Regions from separate parts of the Brucella sp. NBRC 12950 genome, predicted to be linked through region 1. Evidence: riboswitches for the same ligand, from Rfam matches in the RefSeq annotation. Region 1 holds a riboswitch; the other holds the start of a gene.

Region 1 (11,680 bases):
CGCACAGCGCAAACCGAAAGCGTCGCTGAACGCCCATCGGACGAGGTCTGATATGGCAAATTCCGCACTGAAGGCTGGATCAACGATCGGCATTATCGGCGGCGGCCAGTTGGGTCGTATGCTGGCCATGGCAGCCGCACGCCTTGGCTATGAGACGGTCATTCTGGAGCCACAGGCAGATTGCCCGGCGGCTCAGGTGGCAAATCGCCAGATCATTGCAGCCTATGATGATCCCACTGCTCTTGCTGAGCTTGCGGCGGCCTCCGACGTTATCACCTATGAATTCGAGAACGTGCCGGTATCGGCAGCAGACAAGCTTGCAGAATCGGCGCTCGTTTTCCCACCACCGGCAGCGCTTGAAATCTCGCAGGATCGCTTCACCGAGAAGCAGTTCCTCAATGAAAGCGGTATTGAGACTGCGCCCTGGCGCCTTGTCGATGATGAAGAAACGCTCATTGCAGCGCTCGGTGCTTTGGGAGAACGCGGCATTCTGAAAACCCGCCGTCTCGGCTATGACGGCAAGGGGCAGGTTCGCCTGACGTCGCTTGATGAGAATGAAGCGCATGCAGCACTTGAGACAATCAAGCACGCACCAGCAATTCTCGAAGGCTTTGTCGCATTCGAGCGCGAAGTCTCGGTCATTGCAGCCCGTGATCGCGACGGCAATGTCGCAATCTTCGATATTTCGGAGAACGTTCATAAGGACGGCATTCTCGCAACCTCGACGGTTCCAGCCGCCATCTCGGCTCAGACAGCAGAAGCTGCCAGCAAAGCCGCTGAGAAGCTCCTGCATGCGCTTGATTATGTCGGTGTGCTTGGTCTCGAATTCTTCGTCCTCGCAGATGGCACACTGCTTGCCAATGAATTTGCACCACGCGTTCACAATTCCGGCCACTGGACGGAAGCCGCTTGCGCGATCTCGCAGTTCGAGCAGCACATTCGCGCCGTTGCAAGCCTCCCGCTGGGCGACACCGTGCGCCATTCGGATTGTGTGATGGAGAATCTGATCGGCGATGACGTCGAAAAGGTGCCAGCGATTCTCGCAGAATCGAATGCTGTGCTGCACCTCTACGGTAAGAAAGAAGCGCGCCCCGGCCGCAAGATGGGTCATGTAACCCGCATAAAGCCCCGTGCAAACTAAACTTCACGGAGGAATCTGTCAGATTCTTCCCTGAACAGCCCCTGAGACCAAGATTTTCCGAACCTGACTTCGTGAATCTGCGGCGCAGGAGTTGACATTTGGCTGGAATATTGTGTATTTCGGCCAACCCTTCGGGCAGGAATACTGCCTGTAACCAATTGGCGCCTTGGGCGCCTGTTTTTATGAAGCCCCGAGACATGTCATGTCGATGGGCCAACCAAGACCGGTGATTGACATGAAGATCAAGAATTCGCTCAAGGCGCTCAAGGCCCGTCATCGTGACTGCCAGCTCGTTCGCCGCAAGGGCCGCGTTTACATCATCAATAAGACTGCTCCGCGCTTCAAGGCACGTCAGGGCTAATCTTATTTCTGATTTTGCATTTGACGTTCCGCTGCGTATAATGAAAATTATGCGCATGCGGAACGTTTTTGCTTATCTGAACAATTCTTCGCTTCCGATTACGCTTGGCCTTTCGGCCCTGATCAGTGCGTCTTCGACCTATGCCGAAACCAAGCCTTCCCTGACAGCACCGATTACGCCGGTGCAGGTTGGCACTGACAGCGACCAGAAGCCTGCTCCCAAAGAACAAAATCAAGCCGAACAAACGCCGGAAGAGCGCCTCGACAAGCTATTTGCCGATCTCAAGCGCACCTCTGACGAAACCAAGGCACGTCGGCTCACCGTCCAGATTAATCAGATCTGGTCGCAGTCAGGCAGCGCGACGATTGATCTTCTCATTCAGTGGGCAAGTGCTGCCATGCTGGAAAAGCGTTACACATCGGCGCTCGATTTCCTGAATGAAGCCATTGCGCTCAATCCGGACTATGCAGAAGCATGGAACCGTCGCGCCACCGTCTATTTCCTGCGTAACGACTATGCGCACGCCATGTACGACATCAATCGTACTCTGGAGCTTGAGCCGCGCCACTACGGTGCCCTGACAGGCATGGCGGAGATCCTGCGCGCGCGTGGGCTGAAGGAACAGGCTTTGAAAGCCTATGAGCAGGCGCTGCAGATCAATCCTATGATGCGAGATGCTCAGAAGAGCTTGCTCGATCTCACGGAAGAGCTAAGCGACACCCGCACCTGATTCTCACATGACAGACCAAACAAAAACGCGCCCCGAAAGGAGCGCGTTTTTTCTTTTATATGAAGCCCACACAAAACTGGATGGAATTCGGAATTATGGTGAGCCGAAAATGGTGGGATTTGAGAACCGGCGCGCAGCGTACTTAACGTACGTGAGCACCGGAAGCGAAAAATCACGCCATTTGCAGGCCAATCCAGCATCGACCCAAAAATCGGAAATGATTTTTGGAAAGCACGATGCGTAGTTTCAATAATTTAGAGCGTCCTTTGTGCGTCCAATAGGACGCACGGCGCTCTAAAAACCGAATACCGACAGTTTAGTCAGTGGAAGACTGACCGTCGGCGCCGATATAGGCGATGCGTAGGAGGTTGGTGGCACCTGGCGTTCCGAATGGTACGCCTGCGGTGACGATCAGACGATCACCAGCCTTGCCGAACTCTTCCTTGAAGGCGACCTGACAAGCATGGTCGACCATGTCTTCCAGATCGTGTGCATCTTCAGTCACAACACAATGCAGACCCCAGACAACCGAAAGACGGCGTGCGGTTTCAACAATCGGCGACAGTGCGATGATTGACGTGCGTGGGCGTTCTCGCGCAGCGCGCAGACCCGTTGCACCCGAAGCCGTATAGGTGACGATAGCCGACAGGTTAAGCGTTTCAGCGATCTGACGAGCAGCAAGGGCAATCGCGTCAGAACCGGTTGGTTCTGGGATTGCGCGCTGTGCATCGAGAATGCCCGGATAGGTCGGCTCACGTTCGACCTTTTCCGCGATGCGGTTCATGGTTGCGACAGCTTCAACCGGATACTGACCGGAAGCAGATTCTGCCGAAAGCATGACAGCGTCAGCACCTTCAAACACTGCGGTCGCAACGTCCGATACTTCAGCGCGTGTCGGAACCGGTGCAGTTATCATCGATTCAAGCATCTGCGTGGCAACCACAACTGGCTTACCAGCGCGGCGTGCCTTGCGGATCATCTGCTTCTGAATGCCGGGAACGCTTTCCAGCGGCATTTCAACGCCGAGATCGCCACGCGCAACCATGATCGCGTCAGAGAGCTCAATGATCTCATCAAGACGGGTCACAGCCTGCGGCTTTTCGATCTTCGACATCAGGCCGACCTTGCCGCCCGAAATCTTGCGTGCTTCGATCAGATCTTCAGGGCGCTGAATGAACGACAGGGCAACCCAGTCAATTTCTTCCTGCAAAACAGCATGAAAATCTTTGAAGTCTTTTTCTGTCAGTGCGCCGACACCCAGCGTGGTATCCGGCAGGCTGACGCCCTTACGATCCGAAATGCTGGTGCCTGCAACAACCTTGCAGCGGATCGACTTGCCGTCGCTTGCTTCGGCAATCAGTTCCAGCTTGCCATCGTCGATGAGAAGACGGTGGCCCGGCTCAACAGCTTCCAGAATTTCCGGATGCGGAAGATAGACGCGGGTTTCGTCGCCAAGCTCTTCATTGTTGTCGAGCGTGAAAGTCTGGCCTGCAACGAGTGCGACCTTTGTATTCTTGAACTTGCCAACGCGCAGCTTTGGACCCTGAAGGTCGGCCAGAATACCGATCGGGCGACCCAGTTCCTTTTCCACATTACGGATACGCTTGACGAGCGTGCGCATCAGATCATGATCCGCATGGCTCATATTGATACGGAAGACGTCTGCGCCAGCTTCAAAAAGCTTGCGGATAACGGATTCCTCGCCTGACGCCGGGCCGAGTGTGGCGAGAATCTTGACCTTGCGGTTGCGTTTCATTGGTTATTCGTTCCTGTAACTGTGGAGTTTTCTAACGGCGTTTCATCGGTGAGCTGTACCATCCAGCTCGATTGTTCCCCGGTATCGTATTCCTGGAAGCCATTGCGTTGAAACCCGCGTGCAAAACAGTCCTGAACACCAGTGATGCGGAATTCCTTTTCCGCCACACACATGTTCACTTTGCCTTCCCAGCGACCACCACTCTGAGAATCCTCAGCGTAAAGATAATAATAGCGCGAGGTCAGAGGCCCTTCGATCAGGGTTTTGCAGGTGGAACCATCAATGTGCCACCAGCCCTCCGTCACCCAACCAGCTTTGGCTCTGTAGCCAATGGCAACGCCAACGAGATTCTGGGTTGAGTTGCATACTCGAAAATCGGCCCGCGCTTCCATGGATGTCATCCCCAGAGCACCAATCAGCACACTGGAAAACAAACCCAAAAACATTGGAAGTCGCATTCGCCGAACTCCTTCAGCCCGCAATCGCTTTTGTCTCACGCAAGGAAATCCTCTTTCGGTCGCTCTCTTTTCGGCAGTTTCGCCTTTGATGTCAACGCAATCCCGGAGAGAACAAATCAGTTACAGCATTTCCATTCGAACTGCATAGCGATTTCAGCTCGATTTAAACGATTAGATTCGTTCCTTTGCCGCATTCCGGAAACTCCTTCCTCATTCTTTTGAGAATGATCGTTGCAATCCCGGCTTTCTCATGACAGAGCTGAAACTACTTGTGATTTATGACAGAAATCCTACCTAAGAAGCTGCATCCATGTCATGTGATCCGTCCTTTTCCCCCGTCTATCAGGTCGACGGCAATCTCAGCCTCGGCCTGCTGTTGACCGCCGACCATGCCCGCCGTGATTTGCCGGCTGAATATGGTAGCCTTGGCCTGGCGCAAAGCGAGTTCGAGCGGCATATCGCCTATGATATCGGCGTTGAGGAACTGACACGTCAATTGGCTGCGAAGCTTGATGCACCAGCCGTCATGGGTGGCTTTTCACGCCTGCTGATCGATCCCAATCGCGGCGAAGACGATCCGACGCTTATCATGCAATTGTCTGATGGGGCGGTGATCTCCGGCAATTATCCGATGTCGCCCGAACAGCGTGAAATCCGCCTCGACCGCTTCTATCGCCCCTATCATGATGCTGTTGCATCCATGAGCACGCGGGTTGCAGCCGAAAGCGGGAAAGCCCCATTCATCGTCTCGATCCATTCGTTCACGCCAAACTGGCGCGGCAGGGATCGTCCGTGGCAAATCGGATTGCTTTGGGATTCTGATCCGCGCGCTGTTACACCACTGCTTTCCATGCTACGCGAAGAGCCGGACCTCATTGTCGGTGATAATGAGCCTTATGATGGCGCACTTAAAAACGATGCGATGTATCGTCATGCAACGGCGCGTGGCTATGCGCATGTTCTGATTGAAGTGCGTCAGGATCTGATTGCTGACAAGGCGGGTGCGCGTGAATGGGCCGATCGGCTTGCCCCCATGCTTAATGCCATCAACGCAATGCCGGAAATCCACGAAATCCGCCATTATGGTTCGCGTTCAGGCCCGGTTCCACATCTGACAGACTGACGCTTTGCCCGCTATCCACAGCCCGTCGACGATAAAAAGTGCATTTCCAAGCCCACTGGCTCTTAATTTTGCCTGCGACTCGCAGAAAAACTAAGTCCAACTTTCGGCAACGGTCCTGTTCCTGTAACGGATGACCTTTGACCCGCATTCATAATCGACTTTGAATTGGAGAAACGCGTGAGCGACGACATTACCAGCGAAGCCCAGACCATCGCCGTAGGCCAGTTGCGTGCTTTCATCGAGCGCATCGAGCGTCTTGAAGAAGAAAAAAAGACCATCGGCGACGATATCAAGGAAGTTTACGCGGAATTGAAGGGTTCGGGGTTTGACAGCAAGGTCGTAAGGACCATTATTCGTCTGCGTAAAAAAGAAGACCATGAACGTCAGGAAGAAGAAGCCATGCTCCAGCTTTATATGGATGCACTTGGTATGGGCTGACATTTAGGGCGCGGTGCGTCCGGCCTGTTGCTTCTTCCTGAAATCGAAGCCCTGCGAATTCGCCGGAATTCGTACACACAGGAAGGGGATAGGGTCCATGGAGTTTAGAAAACTCGGACGTACTGAACTCGAGGTTTCGCCGCTTTGTTTTGGCGGCAATGTGTTTGGCTGGACGGTCGATGAAGCAACATCATTTTCGCTTCTCGACCGTTTTGTCGATGCCGGTCTCAATTTCATCGATACTGCGGACGTGTATTCCGCATGGGCACCAGGCAATATCGGCGGTGAATCCGAAACTATTATTGGCAACTGGCTGAAATCCCGCGGCCTGCGCCACAAAGTTGTGATTGCCACCAAGGTCGGTTCTGAAATGGGCCCCGACGAAAAAGGCCTTTCACCAAGCTATATCCGCAAAGCCGTCGATGCCTCCCTCAAACGGCTGCAAACAGACTATATCGATCTTTACCAGTCGCACTGGGATGATCCCGAAACGCCGTTTGAAGATGTTCTTGGCATCTATCAGGAGCTGATCAAGGCCGGTAAAGTCCGCGCAATCGGCGCATCCAATCTGACACCGGAACGTCTGACAGAATCGCTTGATGTTGCGAAGAAGCATGGCCTACCGCGCTATGAAACCTTGCAGCCGCTTTACAATCTCTATGACAGATCGGCTTTTGAGGATGGACTTGAAGCGATCTGCCGCGACAATGAGTTGGGCGTTATCAATTATTATTCGCTGGCTTCCGGCTTCCTGACCGGCAAATACCGCTCAAAAGACGATCTCGGCCAGAGTGCGCGCGGTCAGACGGTAGAGAAATACCTGACGGATCGCGGGTCGCGGATTATTGCGGCACTTGATCAGGTTGCTCGTGCCAATGACGCTAAACCGGCGCAAATCGCAATTGCCTGGCTAATTGCGAGACCATCCATTACGGCACCAATCGCCAGCGCCACGCGCCTCACCCAGCTCAATGAGCTGCTCGATGCCGCACAGATCAAGCTGGATGCTGAAGCGATTGCCCTGCTCGACAAGGCAAGCGCTTAACCAGAAACGAAACGGAAGGGTAAATTACCCTTCCAGTTCTTCGCGCAACATCTCCAGCTCCAGCCATTCTTCTTCCATGGCAGAGTGTTCAGAGCGCTTCTTTTCAAGAAGATCGGCAGTCTTTGCAAAAAGCGTAGGGTCTTTGGCATAAAGTTGCGGGTCGGCAAGCTTACCTTCCAGCACAGTCATTTCCTTTGCCAAAGCATCCATTTTGCCGGGTAAGGTTTCGAGCGCGAATTTCTGCTTATAGGAAAGCTTGCGCTTTTCATCACGTTTGGGCTGCGGTGCATCCCCACCCTTTTCGTCAGTGCGAGCTGTCGTCGTCTTGACGTTGCGTTTTGCCAGCGCCTGCTCTTTACGCTGTGCCATCATATCGGCATAGCCACCGGCATATTCGAGCCAGTTACCATCACCTTCCGGCGCGATTACAGACGTTACCGTGCGATCAAGGAAATCGCGGTCGTGGCTCACAAGAATGACCGTTCCCGGAAAGCCGGAAACCAGTTCCTGCAACAGATCGAGCGTTTCCATGTCGAGATCGTTGGTAGGCTCGTCAAGGATCAGCAGATTGGCAGGCCGTGCCAGAACGCGCGCCAACATCAGACGTGCCCGCTCACCACCGGAAAGTTCGCGGATTGGTGTCCGCGCTTGTTCCGGCTGGAACAGGAAGTCTTTCATGTAGGAAACGACATGGCGCTGCTCGCCATTGACCACGAGGCTTTCGCCACGCCCGTCTGTGAGATAATGCGCGAGCGTGTCATCAAGGTTCAGGCTTTCACGCTTTTGATCGAGCTCGGCCATTTCCAGATTGACGCCAAGACGCAATGTACCGGAATCAGGCTCAAGCTTGCCGGTCAGCATCGACAAAAGCGTCGTCTTGCCTGCGCCGTTTGGGCCAACAAGACCGATACGGTCGCCACGTTGAACACGCGTCGAAAAATCCTGAACGAGAACGCGTTCGCCATAAGCCTTGTTCAGCTTCTTTGCTTCAATCACCAGCTTGCCGGATTCCTTGGAATCACTGGCTGCCAGAACAGCTGTACCCTGTGCCTTGCGGTGATTGCGGAAATCAGCGCGCATGGAATGCAGCTCACCAAGACGGCGCATATTGCGCTTGCGGCGAGCGGTTACGCCATAGCGCAACCAATGTTCCTCGCGCGCAATCTGACGCCCAAGCTTGTGATGGTCGCGTTCTTCTTCTTCGAGAACCTTGTCACGCCATTCCTCGAAATGACCAAAGCCCTGATCGATGCGGCGGGTAAGGCCGCGATCAAGCCAGACTGTCGAACGGCTGACATTCTCCAGAAAGCGGCGGTCGTGCGAGATTAGAACGATGGCTGAACGGATCTGACGCAGCTCACCTTCAAGCCATTCAATCGTTGTCAGATCGAGATGGTTGGTCGGCTCATCGAGCAACAATACATCAGGCTGAGGAGCAATCACGCGGGCAAGTGCTGCACGACGTGCTTCACCGCCTGACAGATGATCGGGCTTTTCCTCACCGGTAAGCCCCAGATGTTCCAGCAGATAGGTCACACGATGCGGATCGTCTGTTGGTCCAAGACCGGCGTCCACATAAGCGCGGACATTGGCAAAGCCATCAAGATCAGGCACCTGCGGCAGATAACGGATAGTGGCACCCGGATGCTTGTAGATTTCGCCAGAGGTCGCTTCGACCATACCGGCGGCAATTTTAAGCAGAGTGGATTTGCCGGAACCATTGCGTCCGACCAGCGCGATGCGGTCGCCCTCGCTAACCGAGAGGGCTGCGTCCTCAAGCAGCGGCGTGCCGCCAAAGGTTAGCTTGATCTGATCGAGGCGAAGAAGCGGAGGTGCCATGGTTCTCTTTGAAAAATGCCGTTGAAATTTCTGCCCTGCTTGTCGAGGACAAAACGCATTCTGTCAAATGGGTATGGCCAAAAAAGAACCAGGCCGGGTTTCCCCGGCCTGTTTGTTGAATTCAAAACCGCTCAGCGGCTTGGGCACATTAGTTACAAGGTGCTTCGTATGTGCGACCGTAATTGTCGCGGTAACGGCAGTACTGAACGCCATTACGGGTCTGTGCTGCACCGAGAAGCGTACCAGCGACGCCACCGATAGCTGCACCAGCCAGAGCACCGCGACCGTTGCCGCCAATTGCACCGCCAGCGAGCGCACCAAGAGCTGCACCACCAACGCCATAGCCGGCAGTACGCTGTTCAGCCGTCGTGCATGCTGCTGTTGAGAACGCAAGCGCGCCGACGATTGCAATCATGGAAAGACGTGATTTCATGAAACAATCTCCTACTTAAAGTTACACCAACACCGACTTTGCGTCCCCAATTTCGGCGTAAAGCAGATCTTACCCGCTTGGGAACAGTTACAATACGTTTCGACCGTCAGCGTCAAGCAGTTTCAATTGGTAAGGTTAGCAGCCATCCTAAAGCGGGGTCTCTTCACCAAAGTTAGCTACGAGTATCGCAAGACCAGAACGCACGGAAACACAAAGAGTTCCACGCACAATGTTGGATACGGTCCAGGAAGAGCCGAAAGGCAGTGTCACATTATCTAACGGCCACTCGGCATTTTTGATCGACAAACCTTCAACTGTGCAGAAGTTTATGACGCTGAACGATGTGCCGTCTGCAAAATCATAGAGATAATCACCCGGCACCAGCGGCCATGCTTCTTCCTCTCCACTTGAGAGAAGAATGTTGCGACCGTCCGCTGCCTGAGCTGTCGCCATGGTGAGGTGCAACAGCGTATGATCGGTGCGGGCGCCGCCAAAAGCACCGCACAAAATGACCTTTTCGGCGCCACGCTCATAGGCTTCCGACAGCGCAAGCTCACCATCGGTCATGTCTTTGGCGCGCGGGAAACTCTTCTGCGGCACATGGGCATACTGCTTTTGCAAAGCATCGGAAGCGGAATCGAAATCCCCCAGCCACAGTTCCGGCTCCACGTCCAGCGCGGCCGCATGACGTATGCCACTGTCTGCCGCAAGAACACGCGCTCCTGCAATCTGGCTTTTCAGGCGATCCGTGACGACGAGATCGCCGCCGAGTAGAATGACAAATGTGCTCATAAACCGCTCATAACATGCAGAAATTATAGCTGAAAGCCCGCATTGCGATCCCTTGCCCTTCGTGATGCAAACATCTATTGTCAGCCCTGCTCTAACGGGGTGCCATTCAATCTCTGAATGGCTGAGAGGCCGCACTCCGGCTAACCCGCTGAACCTGATCCGGTTTGTACCGGCGGAGGGATTAGATGCTGACCGATTTCCCAAGCGGCGCTCAATCTTTTCGAATAAAAGAAAGGAATGCCGTTATGCGGCTTTTATCTCTGCTTACCCTGTCGCTGACCGCAGCTTTTGCCTTTGCGCCTGTTGCACAGGCCAAAGACAAGCTGACCATCTATACCTATGACAGCTTCGTTTCCGAGTGGGGTCCAGGCCCAAAGGTCAAGGAAAACTTCGAGAAAGAATGCGATTGCGAGCTGGAATGGGTTGCATCGGCTGATGGTGTAGCACTGCTCAATCGCCTGAAGCTTGAAGGCGGCAATACCAAAGCAGACATCGTCCTTGGCCTCGACACGAACCTGACCACGGAAGCACGCGCCACGGGCTACTTCGCGCCAAGCGGCATTGATCTTTCCAATGTCAAAGTGCCGGGCGACTTCAAGGACGATATTTTCGTACCTTATGATTACGGCTATTTCGCCATCGTCTATGATTCCGAGAAACTGCCAAATCCGCCCAAAAGCCTGAAAGAGCTGGTCGAAGGCGATCCTTCGCAAAAGATAGTCATTCAGGATCCGCGTACATCGACACCGGGCCTCGGCATTCTGCTCTGGATCAAATCGGTCTATGGCGATCAGGCAGGCGAAACATGGGAAAAGTTGCAGAAGCGCATTCTCACGGTTACTCCGGGCTGGTCGGAAGCCTATGGCCTGTTCACCAAGGGTGAAGCGCCAATGGTGCTGTCCTACACCACCTCCCCTGCCTATCATATGATTGCCGAGAATACGGAACGCTATAAAGCGCTGGCCTATCCTGAAGGCAATTACCTTCAGATCGAGCTTGCCGCCCAGACGACAACGGGTGCCAAGAACCCTCTGGCGCAGAAATTCCTCGCATTCATGACCGGCCCAGGCTTTCAGGATGTAATCCCTGAAACCAACTGGATGTTCCCGGCAGGCAAAACATCTGCACCTCTTGCTGCCGCCTTCGACAAACTGCCGAAGCCGGAAAAGACACTTCTCATCCCGGCAGACGAGGTCGCAAAGAACCGCAAGGCCTGGGTCGATGAATGGCTGGCAGCTTCCAGCAAATGAGTGAAACGCTGACCAGAACCCGGCCAGTCCAGACAACGCCCGCAATCAAATCTCTTGCGGGCGTACTGGCGCTTGGCTTTCTGGCAAGTCTGGTCGGCGGCTCGCTTATCGCCCTGGGGCTTGAGGCCAGCGGCTTTAGCTTCAGAATATTTCTTGATCCCTATCTTCAGCGTATTGCACGTTTCACGATCTGGCAGGCGGTTCTGTCGAGCCTGATTTCAGTGCTGTTTGCCATTCCTGTAGCGCGCGCTCTTTATTCGGAAGCCCGTTTTCCGGGGCGCGGATTGATCCTGCGCCTTTTCGCGCTGCCGCTG
Region 2 (11,680 bases), on a different contig from region 1:
TGCCGTTGCCTTGCCCTGGCTCCAGAGATAGAGCGCAAAAGCAATGACCACGCCACGCATCACCAGCAGGTTTACACCCTGAATAAAGCCGTTCAGCGTGCCGATCAGCCATGTGCGGCGCGTACGCGAGCGCCACTTGGTGACGACCTTGGCAAGACGTCCATCTTCACGACCTTCCGCACCGAATGCCTTGACAACTGCGTTGCACGAAATGGCATCGGCCAAAGCGCCGCCCATACGTGTGTCCCAGCTGTTGGCAAGCGTTGCAGCAGGCGCAACAAAGCCCAGCGAAATCACAATCGTGCAGACGATGAAAAGCACCGAGCCGATTGCAACCAGCAGGCCCATCATCGGCCAGTACCATGCGAGAAGTGCTACTGAGCCGAAAAGCATGAGGATAGACGGCAATAACGCAATCAGCAGCGTGTCATTGAGCAGGTCAAGCGCCCACATGCCGCGCGAAACCTTACGCACGGTCGATCCGGCAAAAGCATTTGCATGCCAGTCGGTCGAAAACCGCTGTAGCTTGCGAAACGAACTGGCTGCCATGTCACTCATGATCTTCAGCGTGAAGTCGGTGATGACATAGAAGGTCAGCTGACGCGTGATCAGCGCCAGTGCGCCCAGCGCAAGCAGGATAATCAGCGCGCGAATGGCAGCATCCCATGCGCCATCCTGACCGATCGAAAGCGCATCGACCAGCCGCCCTGAATAGAGTGGTGTGAGGACGTCTGCGGCCGTTGCAAGCAGCATGCTGATAATAATCAGCGTCAGCCGCAGAGGCTGACTTCGCCAGTGGCTGAAGGTGTAGCCGAGGACATTGCGGAAAGCAGGTCCCCGGAAATTGATACGAAACCGAGTCATATGAATAATACCAGGCCGCGCGAAGACGGATTCTGGTTCCTTTAAAATCATTTTCATTAAAAGCACGAAGCGGTTTTGCGTCGAACGATGTTTGAAAACGAAGACAAAACAAACAGCTGCTGAGAGCTGCGGCAAATTTGGAAGTTGTTAGTAATATGCCCTTTTAGGGAGGGCGATCAGGCCTTAGCCTGCAACACGGGCCAAAGACCTAAAGCTTGGATGCGCCCGCGTTAACACCGGGCACCGACGGAAATGGATAGACACGCATCTCATACCTCTTGCCAGTGTTTCAGATGGCTGCACAATAAATGAGCAAATCTATTTGCCAAGTGGCAAAATGCAGAAGTTTTATTTCAATCTATTGAGTGTGGCAAAAATGCTGCCTTACAGCTTTCGCGGCCATGCGGCGAGTTTGCGCGAAAAATGCGAGATGGTTGCATGTAAAAGCATGGTGAAGGCCGCCAGCACAAACAGGCTTGCGAACATCAGATCGACCTTGGCGCGACCATTGGCGAGCAGCATCAGATAACCAAGACCTTTTGATGCACCGACCCATTCGCCCACTACAGCCCCAATTGGTGCATAGACGGCAGCAAGACTTAACCCCGAAGCAAGCGACGGGAAAGCTGCGGGAATGCGCACACGAAAAAGAATTTGCATGGGCTTGGCGCCAAGGTTTTCGGCGGCATTAATCAGCGTCTGATCCATCCTTTGCATCCCATCCAGAAAGGTGGAAACGACCGGAAAGAAGATCATCAGAATGGTGACTGCAATTTTCGATGCCGGTCCATAGCCGAGCCAGAGTGTTAAGATCGGAGCGAGTGCAAATATCGGAATCGCCTGACTGAACACCATCACCGGCATGACAAGCCGTTGTGCGAGCGGCGACATCATCAGCCCTATGGCCGTGAGAACGCCAATGGCAGAGCCGAGAAACAGCCCGCCCAGCACCTCGCCAAATGTCACGACTGCATTATCGGCGATCAACTGTGCATTGGTGATGAGTGATTGCACGACGTCGAGCGGGCCGGGCAGGATGAAGCGCGGCATCTGCCAGATGCTCACCACAGCCTGCCAAAGTGCCAGCACAGCAAACGCCGACAGAAACCCGTCGGCGATGCGTTTTTTGCGCGAGCGAGGAGCGATGCTCGTCATGCTCCTTTGAGACCCCCAGAAATACCCATTGACCAGAAGTTCGCTTCAAGCCTGCTTGCCGTTGCAAAAATCTGGCAGAGCTTTGGCCAGCGCGGGCTGCTCTCGAAATCCGGACCGATGCGGTCTTTTGCAGCTTGATCAAAAAGCTTGCCAACCGTATGGCACATCTCCTGATAATCAGCGCCCGCATAGGTGTCGATCCACTCCTGATAGGGTGTGCCTATATGGGCAGTGGCTGCGAGATTAACCCCGATTTCGCCATAGCCATGCGCGCAGGGAACCAGTGCGGTCAGCAGGTCGAGGAAATCGCCTGCCTGCCCGCAATCGAGTACGTAGCGCGTATAGGCGAGGTTTTCCGGCTCTTCTTTTGTGTTGTAAAGATCGTCTTCGGTTATGCCTTCGCGTGCGCAGATTCCGACATGCAGCGGCAGTTCTGTGACCGCCAGCCCATGCATGATTTCGGCGCAGAGCCGCGTTTCCTGCAAGCTGCCTGCCTTCACGACACCCAGCGCAAAGGCGCGGGCATAGTGATGCAGATAAACGTAGTCCTGCCTGAGATAATGCAGGAATGCCGATTTCGGCAGCGTGCCATCGCCCAGTCCGCGGACAAATTCATGATCGATATAGGGGGTCCAGTCATCAAGCGTTGCGGCACGCAGGCGGGTGAACAATTCGGATGAATAAAGCGTGTCACTCATGACTTGTCACCTCCCGCGTTGACGTCGATTGCAAATTTCTCGACAGGCAGGATCGAAGGCACGAGACCGTTATCCTTGAGATAGGTTTCGTAGCGGCTCCAGCGTCCATAATCGAGGCTTGCGGGTGAGCGCGAGAAACGGGCAACCGTGTCTTTCCAGGCGCGCTGATTCAGCTCGTCTTTGAGTTCAGAACTATAAGACGCGAACAGGTCGTAGCTTTGCTCTGGATGATTGACGATATATTGCGCGGCTTTTTCGGTGGCTGCTAGAAAGCGCGAAATCCGTTCTTTTTCGTTCGCATCCAGCTTGTTTGAGTTGGCGACATAAACCAGCTCGTCATAGACCGGCACGCCTTCCTCCTCGACGAAGAAGCATTTGCCCGCAACCCCTTCAACCGCCATCTGGTTGAGCTCAACATTGCGATAGGCACCAATCACCGCATCAACCTGTTTCGACATCAGCGATGGTGCGAGCGAGAAGTTCACATTGATGAGTTCGACATCTGAAAGCTTTATGTCGTGGTTTTTGAGAATGGTGCCAAGCACCGTTTCTTCAACACCAGCGACAGAGAAGCCGATCTTCTTGCCTTTGAGATCGGCACTTGAATTGACTGAACCATCGTCTCGCACCATCAGGCAGTTGAGCGGGGAATCGACCAGAGTGCCGACGCGGATCAGCGGAATATCGGCATGAACATCGAGATGCACCTGCTGTTGATATGAAATTGCCAGATCAGCCTGTCCAGCCGCAACCATTTTGGGTGGTACAGATGCGTCGGCAGGGGCGATGATTTCCACATCAAGACCCGCATCCTTGAAGTAACCGAGCTTGTCGGCCACGATGATCGGCCCATGATCGGGGTTCACATACCAATCAAGTATGAGTTTGAATTTATCATTCGCATGAGCTGCCTGAGCTGACATCAGGGCGAACGAAGCCGTGGCGCTGAAAAGCGCAGCAAAAATCAGTTTTTTCATGTTTCCTCCGGTTAGAGCGCATCCCGAAAAGTGTGAAGCGGTTTTCGGACAAGATGCGCGTTAAAGCGAATATTAGGTCTACTTTACATAGGGGCGTGTAACTTCGATCCATTGCCGCACGCGGGCTTCGGGATCGGGGTTGAGAGTGATGTCGGTGACGACGGATACAATGTCAGCTCCGGCTTTAAAGACGCCCGGCGCGCGCTCCACATTCATGCCGCCAATGCCAACGAGCGGAATATCACCAAGGGTGGCTTTCCATTGGCTGACGCGGTCCAATCCCTGTTCATGCCATTTCATCTTTTTGAGAATGGTCGGATAGACAGGGCCGAGCGCGATATAGGCTGGCTTTAGCGCTAATGCACGATCAAGTTCAGCCTCATCATGGCTGGATACACCGAGCTTCACACCGCTCTCGCGGATTGCATCGAGATCGGCTTCATCAAGGTCTTCCTGACCGAGATGTATGAAGTCGCAGCCTTCCTCAATCGCCAGTTTCCAGTAGTCATTGACGATGAGCTGGCAATCATATCGCGCGCAAATTTCGCGGGCTGCGCGGATTTCTGCGCGCAGTTCAGCGTCGTTCTTATCCTTGATGCGCAGCTGCACGAGTTTGATGCCAAGCGGCACCATGCGCTCACACCAGCTAGCGCTGTCAAAGATCGGGTAGAACGGATCAAGGGCCATTACAAAAATGCCTTTCCGAGTAATGGAGTGGAGGGGGCAGCCATGTCGCGGGCTTCAATCGGATCGGCTTCATAGGCGATGCGCCCAGCCTCAACAGCGAGCGCAAAAGCGCGGGCGATAGCGGCTGGATCGCCTGCTTTGGCAACCGCAGTGTTGATCAGCACGGCATCAAAGCCAAGTTCCATGGCGGCTGCAGCGTGCGATGGGACGCCAATACCGGCATCCACGACCAGTGGAATATCGGGGAAATGCGCACGCATGGTTTTAAGTGCATAAGGATTGTTGAGGCCGCGACCTGAACCAATCGGCGCGCCCCATGGCATCAACACCTTGCAGCCTGCCTCAATCAGTTTCTCCGCAACCACAAGATCGTCATTCATATAGGGAAAGACCTCAAAGCCTTCATCGCAGAGAATACGGGCTGCTTCGACCAGCCCGAAAGGATCAGGCTGCAAGGTGTCGTGATCGCCGATGACTTCAAGCTTGATCCAGTTGGTGCCGAAAACGTCACGCGCCATTTTTGCTGTGGTGACTGCTTCGCGTGCGGTATGGCAACCGGCAGTATTGGGCAAAACCGAAACACCCAGATCCTTGATCAGTGTCCAGAAATCCTGACCGGCACGCATATTCCCGCTCTCGCGCCGCAGCGAAACCGTCACGATTCCCGACTTTGACGAGCGGACGCTGTCAGCAAGAATAGAGGGTGATGGATATTGCGCCGTTCCCAATAGTAGGCGGCTTTCAAATGTTTTCCCGTAAAATTCCAGCATCTTAGCCTCCCTGCATCGGCGCGAGCACTTCGATGCGATCGCCTTCGCCGATCAGCGTTTCCTCGCGTTCATCGCCTGCAATGAATTCGCCATTGAGCGCGGTTGCCACCACGGCCTCATCAAGTTCGATTTCTGCAAGCAGAGCCAAAAGATTGGCGCTTTTGGTCTCAAAGACCTCGCCATTTAAAACGATGGTCATGCCAGGTTCTCCAGAAGTTCAGGTTGTTGTTCGGCCTCGGTTGCTGCCGCAACCGCCATGCGTGCAACCGCAGGGGAGAGCAGAAAGCCGTGCCGGTAAAGCCCGTTGACATACATTGTTTGGCCACGCCCTGTTCGAACTTGTCGCACACGTGGCAGATTGTCGGGGAAGGCGGGGCGGGCGTCGACGCCGGTTTCCAGAATTTCCGCTTCGCCAAATGCCGGATGCAGCGCATAGGCGGCGCTTAACATTTCCAGCGTCGAGCGAACGCTAATGCCGCCTCTCTCATCGCTTTCGATCATAGTTGCGCCGATCATATGAATGCCGTCACCGCGTGGCACGATGTAGAGCGGAATGCGCGGATGCAGCAGGCGCACAGGGCGCGAAAGATTGATGTCGCGGGAGCGAACCACCAGCATTTCGCCCTTCACACCGCGCAGATCCTGCAATTGATCGCGTGCTGCCAGACCGCGCGCATCGACGGTAATATCCGTGTCGATTTTTACATCTTTCGCATCTTGCCCGAGATGAAAGACCACGCCTTTCTTTTGCAGGTTTTCGGCAAGCTCGATCAGTGTATTGCGCGGATTGAGGTGGCCTTCCTCAGCAAAGAAAAGCCCCTGCCGGAAACGGCCTGCAAGGTCCGGCTCCAGTGCATCGATCTGTTCGGAATCAATTGTGTCGAAGGCTTGCGTGCGGCGGGCGAAGCGGCGCAGTTCAGTCGTATCGCGTGTGTGGGAAATGACAAGCGTGCCCTTGCGGTGGACTGTTGAAACATGCCGTTCCCACCAGCTAATCGCTTCTTGCCCCAGCCTTACGACGGGCTCTTCCGCACTCTCGCCTTCGCACCACGGGGCCAACATTCCGCCCGCAAACCACGAACAGCTGTCGGAGCCGATTGCGGTGCTTTTGGCAATGACAGTGACGGCGTGGCCTTGGTCACTAAATTCTGCTGCGCAGGCAAGGCCTGCAACACCCGCGCCGATGATGGTGACGCGCATTATGCAATCTCCCACAAAGCGTGGAAATGATGCACGGGGCCGTGCCCGCTTCCGACCTGCAATGTGTTAGCGGACCGGATGGCCGCTTGCAGATAGGTATGCGCTTCACGAAGGGCTTTTTCCAGCGAAAGCCCCTTGCCGAGACCCGCTGCAATTGCTGACGAAAGCGTGCAGCCAGTCCCATGGGTGTTCTGCGTGTAGATACGCGGCGCTTCCAGCTGGATCATCGGCAGATTGGCACGGATGAGAAGGTCGGTGCAGATGTCGCCCTCAGCGTGCCCGCCTTTCATCAGCACGGCCTTCGCGCCGAGCTTGAGCAAAGCGCGTCCTTGTTCTTCCGCCTCATTATTATTTCGCGCGATGGCACAGTCGAGCAGGCAGGCAGCTTCCGGCCGGTTTGGTGTTAGAAGGCATGCAAGCGGGATCAGTTTTTCGCGCAATGTCGAGATTGCGGCTTCGCTTAAAAGCCTGTCGCCGGACTTCGCCACCATCACCGGATCAAGAACCACCGGGCCAGAGAAATGCCCAAGGCCTTTGGCTATTGCCTGAATGGTTTTCGGCACCGACACCATGCCGATCTTGACCGAAGCCACATTGAGATCGCTGAAGACCGCATCAATCTGTGCCGCAACGATTTCAGCCGGAACATCGTGGACTGCTGTGACCGTTAATGTGTTCTGAGCGGTGATCGCTGTAATGACGCTCGCGCCATAGACATTGAGTGCTGAAAAGGTCTTTAAATCGGCCTGAATGCCAGCACCGCCACCGCTGTCGGAGCCAGCAATAGTCACGCAAATAGGCGCGGATGCACCATTGCTGTTGCTTGCTTTTGTTCGGGAGAGGCTTTGTCTTAAGTCCATCATGTCGTCTCTCATTCCGAACGGAAAATTGAGACGTCATGAACGGGTTTTGGGGCTTTGCCCCACGGAGGATGAAATCCTCCTTGTTCGCGACGCGCCAAACTCCGTTCCCTACGCAGGTATTACCCGGATCAGGTTCAATGGGTTAACGCGGTCAGCGTCTCTCAGCCTTTTGTGTCGCAAGGTCGGATGGAAAACCGTTTAGCGCTTTTCCTGATCTTGCTTCGAAGGCACCCCAACGAATTTTGTGTCTTAAGCATAGGCCGGAACAGCAGGGCGGTCAAGAGACTGTAAAACGACAAATTGCAGGCGCTAAATTAGGGATTTTGATAATTTGTATATAATTTGTTAAAATTCTAGACTGTAAGCTATCCACCGGATTGCATCGTCCTGCTCTGATTCTCCGGGTTAACTCTCGCATGAGAGCGGAAAACATCCAGTCAGGATTTGTCTGATGAGGGACCAATGATGAGGAAGCGGGAAGCCGGTGAGGCTCACTCGGGTGATGCGATGGTGCGCACATCCGACGAGGATTTCCGTATTCTTTTTACAACTCATCCGACACCCATGTGGGTCTATGATCCTGAAACGCTAGCATTCATTGTCATGAATGAAGCGGCCCATGCGCTTTACGGCTATTCGGCAGACGAAATCCCCGGCATGACAGTGCTTGATATCCGTCCGCAGACCGAGCGGGAGCGGATGTTTGCAGCCGTGCGCGACAGAAGCGATCTTGAGCGTCCCGAACGCTGGCAGCATCTCAAAGCCAACGGCGAAACCATCGAGGTTCTCACTTACGGACGCCAGGTCGTCTTCGACGGCAAGCAGGTCATTCTGGCAATCGTTCAAGACATGACCGAACTGGCAGAGGCGACCCGGCAGGCAAGTCATGTGCAGTCTCTGCTTGATGGACTGGTCAACAACATGCCGCTTGGTGTTTTCGTCAAGGATATGCAGGACGAAGGCCGATATGTTCTCTACAATCAGGCAGCGTCCACGATCAGCGGTCACAATATCGACCATGTAGTTGGCTCGATCGATGCCGAAATTTTCCCAAGCGAGGAAGCAAAGCTTCTGACGCAGCAGGATCGGCTGGCAATGCGCCGCGGCGATGTGTTGACGATTGAGCGGGATATTCGTTGCGCTGACGGCACACCGCGCCGGATGCGGATCATCAAACGTCCCATTCCACCTGTTGAAGGCGATAAATCGCGTTACCTGATCGGGCTTGTCGAAGATATTACTGAGCGACGCGAGACTGAACAGCGCATGACGCATATCGCCATGCACGACAGTCTGACGGATCTGCCGAACCGTGCCTATTTCTCGCAATATATTGAAAATATTCTGAAAAAGGGCGACAGTGCTCCGGCGTTTGCGCTGTTCTATCTCGACATCGACCACTTCAAGACCATTAATGACAGCAGGGGGCACCAGATAGGTGATCTGCTGCTCAATCAGGTGGCGACGCGTCTTAAGAACATCACGACTTGCGATCAGTTTCTCGCGCGACTTGGTGGCGATGAGTTTGCCATCATCTATCGCAGCGATGCGATTTCGCAGATTGCCATGTTTGCGGACCGCCTTCTTTCAGCCTTTCAGGACCCGTTTGATCTCGGTGATACAACGGAATTCGTGTCTTGCAGTCTTGGCATCGCTCAGGCGCCTCTGCATGGTGAAGATACCGACGTGCTGATGCGCAATGCTGATTTGGCGCTTTATGCCGCCAAGGCGGATGGTCGGCGAACGTTCCGCTTCTACCAACATTCGCTGCGACTGGCTGTTGAGAAACGCCATGCGATGACAACTGATCTGCGGGTGGCCTTGGCCGCGAAGCAGTTCGAGCTGCATTACCAACCGATCTTCAATCTGGAATCGGGTCGTATATCCGGGTTTGAGGCCCTGCTGCGCTGGCGTCATCCATCCCTGGGCATGGTCTCGCCGGTTGAGTTCATTCCGATTGCAGAAGAAGCCGGGCTTATCGGCCCCATCGGCGATTGGGTGCTGAGACAGGCTTGTTGTCAGGCAGCTTCCTGGCCGGATGAGATCAAGGTTTCGGTCAATCTTTCTCCGGTGCAGTTCAATCAGACAACGCTGCTCGATTCTGTCACGGAAGCGCTTGAGGAGGCAGCCCTGTCTCCGGACCGTCTCGAACTTGAAATTACGGAATCCGTATTCCTGCAAAACAGCAAACACAATATCGAACTGCTGTTTGAGTTGCGCCGCCTGGGCGTGCGGATTGCCATGGATGATTTCGGCACTGGCTATTCATCGCTCAGCTATCTGCGCTCGTTCCCGTTCGACAAGATCAAGGTTGACCGCAGTTTTGTATCGGGCATCGAAGTCGATACCCGTGATCTTGCGATCATTCAGGCGGTCGCCACGCTGGGCGCTGGTTTCCGGATTGTAACGACTGCTGAAGGCGTGGAAACCACGCAGCAGCTTGAATGCCTGCGCAAGCAGAATTTCGGCGAGGTGCAGGGCTTCCTGATGGGGCGTCCAATGCCTGCAGCTGAGGTGCCAGAATTCATCCAGACCCGCTGCGGATCAATCCTCGCTGCAATGCAGCCGCAGAACGAAATGGCCATCTGAAAATCATTTATGAATAAGGCTTGACCTTCCAACGGTGGGAAGGGTTACTTATGATGCAACTCAGTATCTAGCCCTTTAAAAAGGGGCTGCAGCATCGGCTCAAAAATCGGCAACGATCTTCGGAAAGCACGATGCGCAGAAGAAGGGATTGCCATGAACAAGCCAGTCAAATCCGAAAACACAAGTTTCGCCATTCCAGTCGAGGGCATGAGCTGTGCCTCCTGCGTGTCTTCCGTTGAGAAGGCTGTCGCGAAAGTGCCGGGCGTTGACAAGGTGTCTGTCAATCTTGCGACCGAGCGCGCCGATGTGACCTTCAAGGCCGCACCCGACATGCCAGCAGTCATCGATGCGATCCGCAAGGCAGGCTATGACGTGCCGTCGGGAAGTGCCGATCTCGCCATTGAAGGCATGAGCTGTGCTTCCTGTGTGAGCAAGGTTGAAAAGGCATTGAATGCCGTACCGGGCGTAACCCGCGCCAGCGTTAATCTCGCGACCGAACGCGCTCATGTCGAATTGGCTGGCCAGGTGCCGCTTGGTGATCTTATTAAGGCGGTTGAAACCGCGGGCTATGAAGCGCGTTCTCTTGAAGAGGCACGCAGCGATGCCAAGCAGGAAACGCAATCCGACAAGCGCGATGCGGAAGCGCTTGAGCTGAAAAAGAACGTCATCCTTGCTGCGGTTCTGACTCTGCCGGTTTTCATTCTTGAAATGGGATCGCATATCATTCCAGCGGTGCACATGTTCGTCATGGACACGATTGGAATGCAGAACAGCTGGTATTTCCAGTTTGTGCTGACAACACTTGTCCTCTTCGGCTCGGGTATGCGCTTTTTCAAGAAAGGCATTCCGGCCCTTCTGCGTGCCGCACCCGACATGAACTCGCTGGTGGTTGTCGGAACAGCCGCCGCATGGGGCTTTTCGGTCGTTGCAACCTTCTGGCCGGATATTCTGCCGGCAGGAACAGTCAACGTCTATTTCGAGGCCGCTGCTGTCATTGTCACGCTGATCCTGATTGGCCGTTATCTGGAAGCTCGTGCCAAGGGCCGAACCTCGGCTGCGATCAGCCGTCTCGTTGGCTTGCAGGCCAAGTCGGCCCGCGTGCTCCGCAATGGCGATGCGATCGATGTGCCGCTTGAAGATGTGCGCGTTGGCGATATCGTTCAGGTGCGTCCGGGCGAGAAAGTTCCCGTCGATGGCGAGGTGATCGAAGGCTCGTCCTTTGTGGATGAATCGATGATTACCGGCGAACCCGTACCCGTTGCCAAGGAAGAGGGCGCGGAAGTCGTCGGCGGCACGATTAACAAAACCGGCGCCTTCACATTCCGTGCAACCAAGGTTGGCCGCGATATGGTCATCTCGCAGATCGTGCGGATGGTCGAGGACGCGCAGGCTGACAAGCTGCCCATTCAGGCCAAGGTCGATAAGGTCACTGGCTGGTTCGTGCCTGCGGTTATGGCTGCCGCGGTCCTTACTTTCATTGCATGGCTGGTTATTGGCGGCACAGCCATGATGGGCTACGCGCTGGTCAATGCTATTGCGGTTGTCATTATCGCCTGCCCATGTGCCATGGGGCTTGCAACGCCGACCTCGATCATGGTGGGCACGGGTCGCGCTGCAGAATTTGGCGTTCTGTTCCGTCGTGGTGACGCGCTGCAAACCCTGCGTGATGCATCGGTGATTGCGGTCGACAAAACCGGCACGCTGACACAAGGTAAGCCGGCTTTGGCGCATTTCGCTGTTGTCGATGGCATCGATAAGGATGAAGCCCTGGCGCTGGTTGCAGCGGTGGAAGCACGTTCCGAACATCCAATTGCTGATGCGATTGTGACGGCTGCAAAGGAAAAGGGACTGAAGCTTGCCGATGTTTCGGCCTTTGA

The links. A riboswitch is a leader RNA that binds a small molecule or an ion and turns the genes downstream of it on or off. The one in region 1 is predicted to bind thiamine pyrophosphate.
Positions count from the first base shown of each region.
Region 2: another riboswitch for thiamine pyrophosphate. It lies ahead of thiD (bifunctional hydroxymethylpyrimidine kinase/phosphomethylpyrimidine kinase); the one in region 1 lies ahead of thiB (thiamine ABC transporter substrate binding subunit).

Region 1 is NZ_BSQC01000012.1:105,957-117,636, reverse strand. It holds gene purE (5-(carboxyamino)imidazole ribonucleotide mutase) at 1-51, shown strand, start outside; gene QSJ70_RS19585 (5-(carboxyamino)imidazole ribonucleotide synthase) at 53-1,141, shown strand; gene ykgO (type B 50S ribosomal protein L36) at 1,377-1,502, shown strand; gene QSJ70_RS19575 (tetratricopeptide repeat protein) at 1,552-2,232, shown strand; gene QSJ70_RS19570 (hypothetical protein) at 2,240-2,476, shown strand; gene pyk (pyruvate kinase) at 2,549-3,988, opposite strand; gene QSJ70_RS19560 (DUF1036 domain-containing protein) at 3,985-4,446, opposite strand; gene QSJ70_RS19555 (N-formylglutamate amidohydrolase) at 4,757-5,569, shown strand; gene QSJ70_RS19550 (DUF2312 domain-containing protein) at 5,747-6,007, shown strand; gene QSJ70_RS19545 (aldo/keto reductase) at 6,105-7,052, shown strand; gene QSJ70_RS19540 (ABC-F family ATP-binding cassette domain-containing protein) at 7,077-8,891, opposite strand; gene QSJ70_RS19535 (YMGG-like glycine zipper-containing protein) at 9,040-9,324, opposite strand; gene QSJ70_RS19530 (thiamine diphosphokinase) at 9,472-10,116, opposite strand; TPP riboswitch at 10,202-10,314, shown strand; gene thiB (thiamine ABC transporter substrate binding subunit) at 10,362-11,366, shown strand; gene thiP (thiamine/thiamine pyrophosphate ABC transporter permease ThiP) at 11,342-11,680, shown strand, end outside.
Region 2 is NZ_BSQC01000008.1:92,129-103,808, forward strand. It holds gene QSJ70_RS14675 (ABC transporter ATP-binding protein) at 1-864, opposite strand, end outside; gene QSJ70_RS14680 (ABC transporter permease) at 1,249-2,019, opposite strand; gene tenA (thiaminase II) at 2,016-2,717, opposite strand; gene QSJ70_RS14690 (ABC transporter substrate-binding protein) at 2,714-3,694, opposite strand; gene QSJ70_RS14695 (thiamine phosphate synthase) at 3,773-4,381, opposite strand; gene QSJ70_RS14700 (thiazole synthase) at 4,381-5,151, opposite strand; gene thiS (sulfur carrier protein ThiS) at 5,153-5,350, opposite strand; gene thiO (glycine oxidase ThiO) at 5,347-6,351, opposite strand; gene thiD (bifunctional hydroxymethylpyrimidine kinase/phosphomethylpyrimidine kinase) at 6,351-7,211, opposite strand; TPP riboswitch at 7,303-7,459, opposite strand; gene QSJ70_RS14720 (putative bifunctional diguanylate cyclase/phosphodiesterase) at 7,680-9,803, shown strand; gene QSJ70_RS14725 (heavy metal translocating P-type ATPase) at 9,957-11,680, shown strand, end outside.